Linked DNA regions of Thermogutta terrifontis. The protein of the gene in region 1 binds, or shares a complex with, the protein of each later gene. Links are inferred from orthologs where the notes say so. Each region holds a gene or a part of one and is shown on either strand. Other genes may lie near its edges.

Region 1 (4,388 bases):
TGGGCTTCGATGATACGACGGGCCGTGGGCAGTCCCAAACCGGTGCCCCCGCGCTTCGTCGTAAAAAATGCGTCGAAGGCATGGGCCAGTGTCTCGGGGTCCATCCCGCAGCCGTTGTCGATCAAATCGATAACCACACCCTCGGGGGATGGGACCGTGCGGACAACCAGCTCACCCCCCTTGGGCATCGCCTGCAATGCGTTGATCAACAAATTCTGAAGCGCCGTCTGAAAGGCTGCACGATCCAGCAACACCGTCGGCAAATTGCTGGCCAGAAAATCCATGATGCGAATGTTTGCCTCGCGGGCCTGCGCCGCAAAAAATTGCAGGGCCCGCCGAATCTCTTCATTCAAATTGGCCGGTTCCAGATTCAGCCGATCCGCCCGCGTGAATTTCAGAAAATCGTCCAAAATGGTTTGCAATCGTTCACATTCCCGCTGGACGATCTGGATGCGGTTGAGTGCACGCCGTTCCCGCGGGTTGTCCGAATTGGCAAAATCCTCGGCCAATAGCTCGAGATTGAGTCGGATGGTCGAAAGGGGATTCTTAATTTCGTGGGCGAGGGCACCGGCCAGGCGCGCAAGCTCCGTGTACTGGTCGATCAGCCGCTGAGACACGTCATCTCGCACACGGGAGGAATTGCCGTCCATTGTGCCCTTCCGTCGAATGAGAAGCTTGCTGCTGCCGGAGCCCGTCGCTCTTGCCTGCTGGCGACCATCCTGATTACCCGGGAACGAATGACTCGCCGTTCCCTGTCATCATACAGGATGCACCGAGCCGGTACAAATGGGCGGGAAGCGGAGTGGGATACTATGCAGATCCCCTCGGAGGGGCACGCTTGTCGTGCCCGGCGAGGAGCGATGGGTCATCAATTGGTGTTGATCGGACCTGACAAGCAGGTCCCTCCGGGATTTCTTCGGAGGGACACGCTTGTCGTGCCCGTGGAAAGGGAATGGCTGATCCAGCGTCGGAAAGCGGACGTGACAAGCACGTCCCTCCGGCGTTGTAGGGGCAATTCGTGAATTGCCCCTACCAGGACGAACGTTCTCCACGGCCTCCCATGAAACTTCGGAGGGGCACGCTTGTCGCGTGCGGCAAGGAGCAATGGGTCATCAATTGGTGTTGATCGGACCTGACAAGCAGGTCCCTCCGGGATTTCTTCGGAGGGGCACACTTGTCGTGCCCGTGGAAAGGGAATGGATGATCCAGCGTCGAAAAGCGCACGTGACAAGCACGTCCCTCCGGGAGAGGTCCCGCCGGGCTGAAACTGACCCCTCTTAAGACCCTGCCGAACTTCATGAACCTTTACCGCGGCGGAGACAAAGTTGGGATGACTCAGCCCGTGCGGCCAGACAACAACCTCTCCACGGCGTTTGCTGCATCGTGTGGGAAGCAGAAACCGCTGGCCCTATGTGCGCCGTCGATGACTGGGCGGTTGTCGCCGTTGCGGCGGCTGGTGAGGGGGAGAGGTGGCACCTGTTGACGAGCCACCGCCTTCTGCCTCTTTCTGCTTTTGGGCAAGTTCGCGGAGTGCGCTCTTCCGACTGAGCTTCACCCGATCCTGATCATCAATAGCGATCACCTTGACGGGAACCGTGTCACCCACCTTGCAGATGTCGGATACGTTCGCCACATATTCGTCGGCCAGCTCGCTGATATGGCACAGGCCGTCCTTGCCGGGCAGGATCTCCACGAACGCGCCGAAGTCCTTAATGCTGGTGACCCGGCCATCGTAGATTTTCCCCACTTCAATGGTCGCCGTGACGGCCTCCACCTGTTTCAGCGCGGCCTGGGCGTCTTCCAGACTGTACGCCGCGATGGTGACGGTCCCATCGTCCTCTACCTCGATGGTGGAATTGGTCTTCTCCTGAATGCTACGGATTGTTTTTCCACCCGGCCCGATCAACATGCCGATCTTGTCGGGATCGATCTTGGTCCGCAGCAACCGCGGCGCGAAGACCGAGATATCGTCCCGTGGCCGCGAGATTACGGACAGCATCTTGCGAAGGATCTCGATGCGTGCTTCCCGGGCCTGCTCCAGGGTCGCGCGGATGATCGCTTCATGAATCGAGCGAACCTTCAAATCGAGCTGGATGCCGGTGACACCGTTCTGGGTCCCCGCGACCTTGAAATCCATGTCACCGAAGTGGTCTTCATCCCCGATGATATCGGTGAGCAGAAGCCAGTTGTCGTCCGACTCTTTGATCAGCCCGATCGAAATGCCCGCCACCGGATTGCGAATGGGAACTCCCGCCGCCATCAATCCCAGCGTGGCCCCGCACACCGTGGCCATGGAGCTGGAACCGTTGGATTCCAGAATGTCCGAAATGATTCGGATCGTGTAAGGGAACACCTCCGGGTCGGGCAGGACCGGTTCCACGCTCCGCTCGGCGAGATTGCCGTGTCCGATTTCTCTCCGACTTGGTCCACGAATCGGCCGGCATTCACCCACCGAAAACGGCGGGAAGTAGTAGTCCAGCATGAATTTCTTGCCGTATTCCTCCATGATGCCGTCCACGAGTTGCTGGTCCCGGGTGGTGCCCAGCGTGACGGTGATCATGGCCTGCGTTTCACCGCGCTGGAACAGGGCGGAACCATGCACCCGCGGCAGGACATCGACTTTACACGTGATCGGACGGAGTTCCTTGACGCCGCGTCCATCCGGCCGCTTGCCGCTGAGAATCAGATCGCGGACCACTCGCCGTTCCAGTTCGTGCCAGGCCCTTTCAAACTCGACGATGGGCGGCGCTCCCTCCGCCGTTGGATCGGGAATCATTTCCATGAGCGCCTTTTGTTTGAGCTGCTCAACGGCCTGGGCACGGTCCAGTTTTCCGGGCACCTGTTTGGCTTGCTTAAATTCCTCGTAATAGCGCTCCTTGAGTTGGTCGTACAACGGGCTGGGCGGTAGCGGCTCAAACGGATTCTTGACCGGTTGGACCTGGGCAATCAGCTCTTTCTGTAGATCGATGACCTGCTTGACGTACTCGTAGGCCGCCATGATGGCGTCGCCCATCACATCTTCCGGCACTTCCTTGGCAAAGCCTTCAATCATCACGATGCCTTCGTCGGTGCCGGAGACGACCAGGTCCAGCTCGCTCTTGTCGAGCATTTCCTGCGTGGGGAAGGGCACAATCTGGCCCTCGATGAGTCCTACCCGCACCGAACCCACCGGTCCCAAAAACGGAATCGGTGATATGGCGAGCGCAGCCGCCGAACCGATCATCGCCAGAACGTCTGGGTCATTCTGGCGGTCGGCCGCCATGACCATCGCCTGAACCTGGACCTCGTCCATGAAGCCTTCCGGAAAGAGGGGACGGATGGGCCGGTCGATCAACCGTGAGATGAGCACTTCACGGGGCGTGGGGCGACCTTCCCTCTTCAGAAATCCCCCAGGGAACTTCCCTGCCGCCGCGTACCGTTCCCGATAGTCGCAACTGAGCGGAAAGAAGTCGATTCCCTCGCGCGGCGGGCCGGTGGTCACCGCACACAGAACCACCGTGTCACCATATCCTGTCAGACAGCAGCCCGCAGCCTGTCTCCCCAGTTCCCCCGTTTCAATCCATAACGTTTGAGCCCCAATACGGCGTTCAACTCGGACTTTCAATGTTGTCACCTTTCCAACCAGGTCGCTTCTGAGAGGCCGCCATACCGCCTGTCGAGAAGCCCAAGCGGCATCCGTCGCCGAAATGCCGAGGAATCACAAGCCGGGTGCTGCTCGCGGGGAAAATCACTTGCGGAGCTGGAGCCGCTGAATAATCGCGAAGTAGCGATCCGGAGCCGTCCGCTTGAGATAATCCAAAAGCTTCCGCCGCCGACTGACCATCATGAGCATGCCACGTCGGCTGGCGAAGTCTTTGCGATGGACCTTCAAATGCTCGGTGAGAGCCTTGATCCGCGTGGTCAGAATCGCGATTTGAACTTCGGGCGAACCCGTGTCTGCCTCACTGGTCCGGAATTGCTCAATCAGCTCGCGCTTTTGTTCTTTGGTAATGGACATCTCAGCTCCGCACGTTCCGCAAATTTCCCGTCAACCGAGCACCCGCCGGAAATCCCGCAAAGGCGGTATTCGACCTCCAGTCTGACAAAAACCAAACCTTTCTTTTCCCATCCACCAAATCTCTCACCACTCAGTGTACCGCCCGGCCGTAACCCTGAAAAGGGAGCCACCGACTCGGGTGCCCCCGGGCCTCGAACCCCGGCCTGACCGGCACGCCTCCAGCCACGGTCACCACCATTAATAAGAGTTATTGCCTGCGTGAGATCCTGATCCATGCCCATGTTGCGACCGCCCACAGCTCCAGGCTTGTGGCTGCAATTCATACATTGGCCCCAACCAATGTGTCCCGTGTGTCGCCTGTTTTACCGGTAGAGGCAATTCATGAATTGAC
Region 2 (4,316 bases), 370 kb from region 1 along the record:
CGTGCCGCTGACACTGGCCCGCAGCGCCTGTCGCCACTGACCCCGCACGCAGTGCGACCACGCCGTGGTCATCCCGCAAGTCGGACACCGCAATCCGAACCACCGCACCATCGCGCACGGGGGTAATCCCAGTTGCTCATGCGTTCCAAAGCCGCTGGGGGAGGGCTGTAGGGGCCAGGCCGTCCCCAAAACTCCCAGCACCACAAAGCCAAACGTTAAACGAGCTATCCGCTCCAGGGGTCTCAGCCGCCGGTCATCACGACGGTTACGACACTTTGCTGTTGACGGATTGCATCCGTTACCGGTTTTCAGTAACTCGGTCATGACAACTGTTGGCTGGGGCGAAGCATAACGCGAGAAGCGATTTGAGACAAGGTCGGTTCCCTTAGATCGTCCTCACGCAAACAAACGCGCCAAATTGCCTGCGCCTTACCGGTGGTCGGGTCCACTTCCACGATAGCGCCATTGAGGCGGACGTCATCCGTGGCCACGTCGAACGGCGTCGGCTCAAACGTTCGGGTGGTGTGGAGCACCCGGTCAATCCGCCGTCCAATGATACTCTCGTGAGGCCCCGTCATGCCCACATCGCACTGAAAGGCCGTCCCGCCGGGAAGGATCTGTTCATCGGCCGTGGGAACATGGGTGTGGGTTCCCAGCACGGCGGAGACCCGCCCATCCAGATACCGGGCCAGCGTCTGCTTGTCGCTGGTGGCCTCAGCGTGAAAATCCACCAAAATCACCTTGACCGAACTGGACAAGCGACTGAGGACCCGGTCGGCAGCCGCCAGGTAACAGTCCACCGGGCGCATGAACACCCGCCCCAGAAGACTGATGACCGCCACAGGCTCCCCGTTAACCGCTGATAGAATGGTGTATTCCCGACCAGGTGCTTCTGCTGGGTAATTCGCAGGCCGGACGATCCGGGAATCCGACCGCAGAACAGGTTCCAGTTGACGCCGTGCGTAAATATGGTCGCCCATCGTGATGCAATGGGCTCCGGCTTCCACCAGTTCGTAAAAAAGTTCGGGGGTCAATCCGGATCCGCCGGCGGCATTTTCGGCGTTAACGACGATGAAATCGAGCCGAAAAATTCGCAGCAGGAGCGGCAGGGCCCGGCATGTGATTCGCCGGCCCGGTTTTCCCACCACGTCACCGATCAGCATCAATCGCACGGAAGCGCCTTTCGTTGCAGACGATCACGAGGCTCTGGCAAACCCTTGCTCCACTCTCCCGATCTGACCCACAAATCTCCCGCCTTTGGCGGCCCTATTCTCAACGCGCGATTTCTGTACAGCGAGTTTCCCGAAGTACCGTGACTTTGATCTCCCCGGGGTAATTGAGTCTTTCCTCGAAGGCCCGGGCAATGTCCCGGCAGATTTTCGCCGCAATTTCGTCCGTGGTTTCCTTCGCATTCACCATGACACGGAGCTCTCGCCCAGCCTGAATGGCGTAGGCCTGCTCCACGCCCGGGAAGCTCGATGCGATGCTCTCCAGCTCTTCCATGCGTTTGATGTAGCGTTCCAGCGTTTCTCGACGGGCTCCCGGTCGGGAAGCGCTGCAGGCATCCGCCGCCGCCACAATGACGGTGTAAGGATTTTCCACCCGCAAATCCTCATGGTGGGCCGCTGCAGCATGGATGACTTCCGGCGGTTCGCCATAGCGGCGGAGAAGATCCGCACCGATTTTCGGATGTCCACCTTCCGCCTCATGGTCCGCGGCCTTGCCAATGTCGTGCAGCAAACCGCACCGCCGGGCCAGGGCTCCGTCAAGACCGAGCTCGTCCGCAATCATCCCGGCGAGGAAAGCAACCTCGATGGAGTGGCGAAGCACATTCTGGCTGTAACTCGTGCGGAAGTGGAGCCTTCCTAACATGTAAATAAGACGCTCATGGAGCCCACGAATATCGACTTCCTGACACGCCGCCTGCCCCATCTGGCGAATGAACTCGTCCATCTCTTGCTGGGTCTCTGCCACCACTTCCTCGATTCGGGAGGGATGAATCCGTCCATCCGCAATCAGTTTATTGAGGGCAATTCGTGCAATTTCCCGCCGAACAGCGTCGAATGCGCTGACAATCACCACACCGGGGGTGTCATCGATGATGACATCCACGCCTGTGAGCTTTTCGAATGTACGAATGTTGCGGCCCTCCCGACCGATAATCCGCCCCTTCATCTCATCGTTGGGAATATCGACCGTGCTGGTTGTCGTCTCCGCAGTGTGGGCCGCCGCGTAGCGCTGGATGGCCGTCAGAAGAATATCTCGGCTTTTCTGTTGACACATCTCGTGCAACTTTTGCTCGTATTTGAGAACGAGCGCACCCACTTCTTGCTGGAGTTGCGATTCGAGAAGCTCAAGGAGTCGCTTGGTGGCCTCTTCCCGGCTCAGGCCGCTCACCTCATGGAGGACCTGCCTTTGCAGATCAAGCAACTTCTGAAGCTCCTCTTTGCGCCGGTTGACCTCCTCCAACCGCTCTGTGAGGCGGCGCTGCGTGGTCTCCACGATTTGTTCCTGACGGCGAAGCTGGGCGGCCTGCTCCTCGACGGCATCTTCCCGCTTCTCGAGGGCCCGCTCTCGTTGATGGAGTTCTTCGCGGATTTTCTGAAATTCCGCTTCCCGCGCCGCCCGCTCCTGAAGATCCCGCTCCTTGAGTTCCAGCTCCGTCCGCCGCTTGAGATCCTCCGCCTCTCGCTGGGCCTGCTCGACAATCCGCTTGGCCTCAGACTCAGCGTCTTTGCGCCGCAGATAATCGATTAATTTGGTGACAGTGAACGTCAACCCCGCTACAAGGACACAAACGACTGCCAGAAAGATAAGCTGGTTTGGTTCGAACACGGCCAACGCCCTCACTTTCTTTCGGGGCGAGGGCCTTGATCACCTGAGACTCCGAGCGAGGTGGCGAAACCTTACTTGAGGGCAGGAAGAGCAAAACTCAAGAGAAATTTCCCCAGTCCTGCACAAGGCATGCAGCCGGGTCCCTCTTTCCTGCACCGAAGGAACCACACAGAGAAAAGGCGAGAAGACTGCCCGGCCGGTCCTGTCTGAATTCGCAGACGAGCCACTCCACTCCCGGCTGACCCCAGCGGAGGAACAGCCCATCTGTGACTCAACTCGCCTTCGTCATAAAGTACGCCCGTTCGCCATACAGCCGAATCGATGGCGCTGGGAGCAGATTGTGCCTGGCGCTGCGAATCCGAGACCCGCTGTTCTTCCTTCACGGGAAGCAAGCCGGGAACTTCGCAGTGCGGTAGAATCCGAGTTGGGCAAGCACCGAGTTGCGCGGCCCGTCCGCCAGGCAACACTCCCGCACCGCCCACCTGGACTTCCCAGGCGATCCACGCAATGACGACGACTACCAGCAGGAGAATACCGACCATAACCTGTGCGTCAAAAAGCCCCGGTCGCTGCACGACCGGAACTCCGGTCAAAGGTTACTCAACTGATTCCTCCAGGGGAAATCCCAGAGGATGGCGTCTTCTCGGCCTTTGCTCACCCTCAGGAAATCTAAGGCCTTCGCATCCCGTCTAGGTTTACGACGATCTGCTTTTACCATCCACTCCTGGAGCAATTCACCCACCCCTCTTCGGGGCTGTGACCGCTCTTTTAACTCATTGATATCATATACGAGGTTCGGCCACTCCGCAACTCCAGTTCCAACCTGCTGTCAATTTTCTGTAAACGCAATCATCACCGCAGAATTTCCCATGTCCCTTCATCCGCTTGAGAAAAAATTTCTGGAAGCCTTTCCCGCCGAGCGCCGTGCGAGCTGGCCCATTGTGATCGCGGTCTCCGGCGGCTCGGATAGTGTTGCGCTTTTCCATCTTGTCCGTCGAACACACCCCTCGACAGCCGGTCCCCTCGTCCTGGTCCATGTCAATCATCAGTTACGAGGTGCAGAATCAGAGGAAGATGCCCGTTTTTGCGAGGAACTCGCGCGTGAGACAGGGGTGGCGTTTCGCCTTTTTGTATGTCCCGTCAAAGCAGAAGACACCCCCGGCCTGGGCTTGGAAGCGGCTGCCCGTCGCTCGCGTTATCACGCCCTGCGAGAAGCGGCAGAACATGTTGGCGCCCGGTACGTCCTAACCGGCCACACTGCCAACGATCAGGCGGAGACAATTCTGTACCGCGTCTTCCGGGGCACCGGATTGCGCGGCCTGTGCGGTATTCCGCGTTCCCGGCCGTTTGGTCCCGCCGCGCTTGTCCGCCCTCTTCTCGGCATCCATCGTGAAGAGTTGCTTCAATATCTGCGCGACCACAACTGGAATTACCGCTCCGACAGGACCAACGAATCCACAGATTTTGCCCGTAACTGCATT
Region 3 (4,358 bases), 1.5 Mb from region 1 along the record:
CTGGCAATGCGGGCGAGATGGACATCCCCGAGGTGGGATCAGACTATCGGAAGGTGACTTTTCGTTTTCGGCCTGCAGAGTCTACTGACGATGCCCGGCTGGAAATCGTGTCCAAAGGTAGAGGCTACTTTTATGTGGGGACAGTTTCCCTGATGCCGGCCGACAACATTCATGGCATGCGGGCGGACACCATTGCTCTGCTAAAAGAGCTGGACTCTCCCATCTATCGCTGGCCGGGTGGCAACTTCGTGAGCGGTTACGACTGGCGGGACGGAATCGGCGACCGCGATAAGCGCCCGCCGCGCAAAAACCCTGCCTGGCAGGGAATTGATTCGAACGATTTCGGAATCGATGAATTCATGACGTTCTGCCGGATTGTCAATACCGAGCCGCTGGTAGTGGTGAACACGGGGCTTGGGGATGTGGAGATGGCTCTCCAGGAGCTGGAATACGCCAATGGCTCTGTTGAGACAAAAATGGGGCAGCTACGGGCCAAAAACGGTCACCCCGAGCCCTATCGTGTCAAATACTGGGGCATCGGAAACGAAATGTACGGTAACTGGCAGCTTGGACACATGCCTTTGGAGGAGTACGTCAAAAAGCATAACGAGTTTGTTGCCGCAATGCGGAAGCTCGACCCCACAATTGTGGCCATTGCGGTTGGTAATGTTGGACCATGGACTGAGGGAATGTTCCGCCACTGTGCGGACTTTATCGACCTGATGAGTGAACATTTTTACGTCGGGGCAAAAAAGGATTTGCTGGAGCACGTCGAGCAGGCCGCACGTCGTGTGCGCGAGATCGCCGACGCCCATCGCCGCTATCGGAAAGAAATCCTGGGCGGCAAGGCCATTCCTGTTGCGCTCGATGAGTGGAACTACTGGTACGGAGAGCATCTCTACGGCGAGCTGGGAACGCGGTATTTCCTCCGCGATGGCCTTGGAGTCGCGAAGGCTCTCAATGAGTATGCTCGTAACACGGATGTCTATTTCATGGCCAATTATGCCCAAACCGTGAATGTGATCGGAGCGATCAAGACGACGAAAACGGCCGCCAGCTTCGAGACCACCGGGCTCGTCCTGGCCCTGTATCGAAAGCACTTCGGGCAAGTCCCCGTCGCCACCACATGTTCCAACTCCGTCCTCGATGTCCAGGCCGCTCTGAGTGAGGCAAAGGACGCGGTGGTGCTTGCCGTGGTCAATCCGACTGCCGAACGGCAGCACCTGATCCTGCAATCCACCGCGGTAAAGCTGGAATCGCCCGGCCGTGCATGGGAAATTGCCGGGGATGATCCGATGCTTTTCAATGAGCCGGGAAAGCCTCCGCGTGTCAGCATTGTGGAAAGAGAAATTCCCGACGCGGGGAAGGTTGAAGTGGCACCCTACAGCGTCACGCTGATTCGTTTTCCCGCTAAACGCTGAAAGGTGCGCTGAAGATTACCGGGGAGCGGCAAGCCAACGTCGCAACTGATCGTTGTCGCGCGTTTTTGCCCCTCGGTTCATGCGCACGAATTCGGCTGGGTGCTGGAGGGGCATTTTCTGGAATAACGGTGGGCGCCGGCGTCAGGAGGCGAGCGTTTCCAGGAGACGTACCAGCTCCTGGGGAACCGGCTTGTGCGCGGCATACGTTTGTTCAAATGGCACGAGGACAAGCTCACCCCGCTGCTCGCCCGCCATACACCCGGTCTTTCCTGCCAGAATTGAGCGAACGGCGAAATCTCCCAGCCGGGCAGCCAGCAGTCGATCCTGGGGGACGGGGCTTCCTCCTCGCTGCAGGTGACCGAGAGCGAGCACCCGGGTTTCAAACGGACATCCATTTTCACAGAGGGCTTTTTGAAGGGCGGCGGCACCCCCACGCTCGTCCCCCTCCGCCACGATCATCATCACCGAAGTCTTGCCGCGGGATTTCAATTCGTGGAGTTGGCGGATGATCTCGGATACTTCGGTGGGGGTTTCGGGGATGCATGCAATTTCCGCGGAGGCGGCGATTGCCGTATAGAGAGCGATGTACCCACTGTGTCGGCCCATCACCTCCACGAGGAACATCCTCTCGTGTGCATCGGCCGTGTCGCGCAGCTTGTCAACCGCATCCACAGCCGTGTGCACCGCAGTCGCGAAGCCAATTGTGTAGTCTGTTCCCAGGAGGTCGTTATCAATTGTTCCAGGGCACCCGATGATCTGGCCATCCCAATACTTGGCGAGCGCTACTGCGCCGTGAAACGTTCCGTCGCCACCGATCGGGATGAGAGCGTCAATCTTGTACTTCCGCAAAATCTCGGCTGCCCTTTTTTGTCCCGACTCTGTGTAAAATTCCTCGCAGCGACTGGTGTGGAGAATGGTCCCCCCTCGCCGAGCGATATCAGACACGCTCCGCAGCGACATGCGTGGCTGTCCCTGCTCGTTGAGGAAGAACTCTTCCCGCAAAAGACCGGAATAGCCCCGGAGGATCCCAATCACTTCGTGACCCGCTGAAATCCCTGCCCGAACGATCGCCCGCACGCATGCGTTCATGCCAGGGGCATCACCGCCACTGCACAGGACTGCAATCCGCATGGTCTCCTCCCAGACGCTCTGCTTTTATTTCAAAAAACAAATGAAGCCGTTGCTGACCGGTCAAAGCGGCGTGATTTCTAGTTGATGGCTTGCCAAAAATTCCTCTGCTTCCGCCCGATTGAAGACACCTTCGGTGGTCCCGATTGCCCGCACACAACTGGCTCCCAGCGCACTCCCCCAGCGTACACAGCCTTCGGGCGACTCGCCGAGAAGCAATCCCATGATAAATCCCGCGTCAAAGGCATCACCTGCGCCGGCGCCCCCGACGAACGTGGTGGGATAAACTCCCGCTCGGAAACTCCCACGTTCTCCCACAAAGAGACAGCCTTTTTCGCCCAGTGTGATGACGACATTCCGGGCTCCCATGTCGTGAAACCGCCGCGCTTGCTCGACAGGATCGGATACACCGAGGATGATCTCGCCTTCGTCGTCGTTAGGCATGAAATAATCAACGTGGGGAAGGACCTTCCTCAAAATGGATTGAAAGTCCTTGCGCTCCATGAGCACCACGTCGAGAACAACCGTGATTCCCCGCTGGCGGGCGGTTGCCAGCAGATTAGCGAAGTCATCGGTTTCCACACCTGGCATCATCAAATACCCGCCGACGTAGAGAACCCGAGCGCCGTCCAGCCAAGCGGTTGGAATATCGCCGGTGTGAAAAACCACATTCGCCCCCGGCGTGCTGATGAAGCGTCGGTCTTCACCCTGCACATTGACGATCATGGTGGCCGCCGTACCGTATCCCGGTACAGCGCGGATTCCAGCCGTAGCCACACCGGACCTTGTGAGTGCTTCCTGAATGAACTGGCCGAAGAAGTCTTCCCCCACACATCCCGCCACGCCCACAGAAACATCCAATTTTCTCAAATCCACGGCCACGTTCGCCGCGCAGCCCCCCAATCCGAGCTGGATGCGAGACGTTGGAACGAGCTCACCGGCTTTAGGGAGCCGTTCAATCGGTTCGCAGGCAATATCAGCGAAAAGAATACCGGCCGATATGACCTGGAGCGCCTGGGACATGTTCATTCCTCCTGGATTTATTCACCCCCTGAGCGGCCGACGTCGAGTACCACAAGCCGCTCGCGTCGCGTCACCTTGATCACGTTTTCTTTTGCCGAAGCTGAGTTTATGGATCCGGCTTCAATTCATCCACCACCGACGCTATTGGACAGTTTCAAGAGCTTTTGCTCGATCAATTCCCGCAGGCGAAGGGCGATATCCGTTTTTGTCCCGGTCCATTCGGCGAGACACGTGCCCTCCGAATCGAGAACCTCCACCGACGAGCAATCCGAGCCGATCGCCGAGGGGCGGTTCACGACCATCAAGTCGCACCGTTTCTTCTGAATTTTTTCCAGGGCGTGCTGCCTCGCATTGTGTGTTTCCAGGGCAAAACCCACAATCCATTGATGCCTTTTCATCATGCCAAGGCTGGCCAAAATATCGGGGGTCTCCACGAGGCGGAGTGTCAGCGGAGTCCCCGATTTGACAATTTTTCGAGTTGCCATCTGCTCCGGGCGAAAGTCACAAGGGGCGGCGGCACCGATCACGCCGTCGCAGTCTGGAAAAATGGATTGGCAGGCCTTCAGCATTTCCTCCGTCGTTACCACCGATACGATTTCCGCTTGCGGAGGATAATCAATGGCCACAGGTCCTGACACCACGATGACACGATGGCCAGCAGTACAGAACGCCTCGGCCAGGGCCCTGCCCATCCGTCCTGAAGACGCGTTCGATAGGAATCGCACCGGATCCAGGAATTCCCGCGTTGGTCCTGATGTGATGAGGACGGTGGCCATTTTTCACCCG

What was found. The genes of interacting proteins can lie anywhere in the genome.
Region 2: pnp (region 1) and rny share a complex: the UniProt entries of both Bacillus subtilis proteins name them as parts of the possible RNA degradosome complex. The link is inferred for Thermogutta terrifontis from one-to-one orthologs.
Region 3: pnp (region 1) and THTE_RS08455 share a complex: the UniProt entries of both Bacillus subtilis proteins name them as parts of the possible RNA degradosome complex. The link is inferred for Thermogutta terrifontis from one-to-one orthologs.

The regions. Positions count from the first base shown.
Region 1 is NZ_CP018477.1:824,246-828,633, reverse strand. What follows is about bases 1,012-3,956. They hold pnp (polyribonucleotide nucleotidyltransferase), read right to left. Parts: upstream 3,614-3,956; coding sequence 1,409-3,613; downstream 1,012-1,408. Other genes in these bases: rpsO (30S ribosomal protein S15), read right to left, coding at 3,728-3,956. Also shown: THTE_RS03020 (two-component system sensor histidine kinase NtrB), read right to left, coding at 1-650; more of rpsO, read right to left, coding at 3,957-3,997. UniProt on the Bacillus subtilis protein: Involved in mRNA degradation. Catalyzes the phosphorolysis of single-stranded polyribonucleotides processively in the 3'- to 5'-direction. Necessary for competence development in Bacillus subtilis.
Region 2 is NZ_CP018477.1:1,193,722-1,198,037, reverse strand. The notes cover bases 558-3,430. They hold rny (ribonuclease Y), read right to left. Parts: upstream 2,842-3,430; coding sequence 1,273-2,841; downstream 558-1,272. Other genes in these bases: THTE_RS04460 (hypothetical protein), read right to left, coding at 2,907-3,410; THTE_RS04470 (YmdB family metallophosphoesterase), read right to left, coding at 558-1,163. In the rest of the region: THTE_RS04475 (DUF2752 domain-containing protein), read right to left, coding at 1-324; more of THTE_RS04470, read right to left, coding at 321-557; tRNA lysidine(34) synthetase TilS, read left to right, coding at 3,705-4,316. UniProt on the Bacillus subtilis protein: Endoribonuclease that initiates mRNA decay. Initiates the decay of all SAM-dependent riboswitches, such as yitJ riboswitch. Involved in processing of the gapA operon mRNA, it cleaves between cggR and gapA.
Region 3 is NZ_CP018477.1:2,274,624-2,278,981, forward strand. What follows is about bases 558-3,472. They hold THTE_RS08455 (6-phosphofructokinase), read right to left. Parts: upstream 2,553-3,472; coding sequence 1,563-2,552; downstream 558-1,562. Other genes in these bases: THTE_RS08450 (alpha-L-arabinofuranosidase C-terminal domain-containing protein), read left to right, coding at 558-1,421; THTE_RS08460 (carbohydrate kinase family protein), read right to left, coding at 2,613-3,472. Outside these bases: more of THTE_RS08450, read left to right, coding at 1-557; more of THTE_RS08460, read right to left, coding at 3,473-3,572; THTE_RS08465 (phosphopantothenoylcysteine decarboxylase domain-containing protein), read right to left, coding at 3,698-4,348. UniProt on the Bacillus subtilis protein: Catalyzes the phosphorylation of D-fructose 6-phosphate to fructose 1,6-bisphosphate by ATP, the first committing step of glycolysis.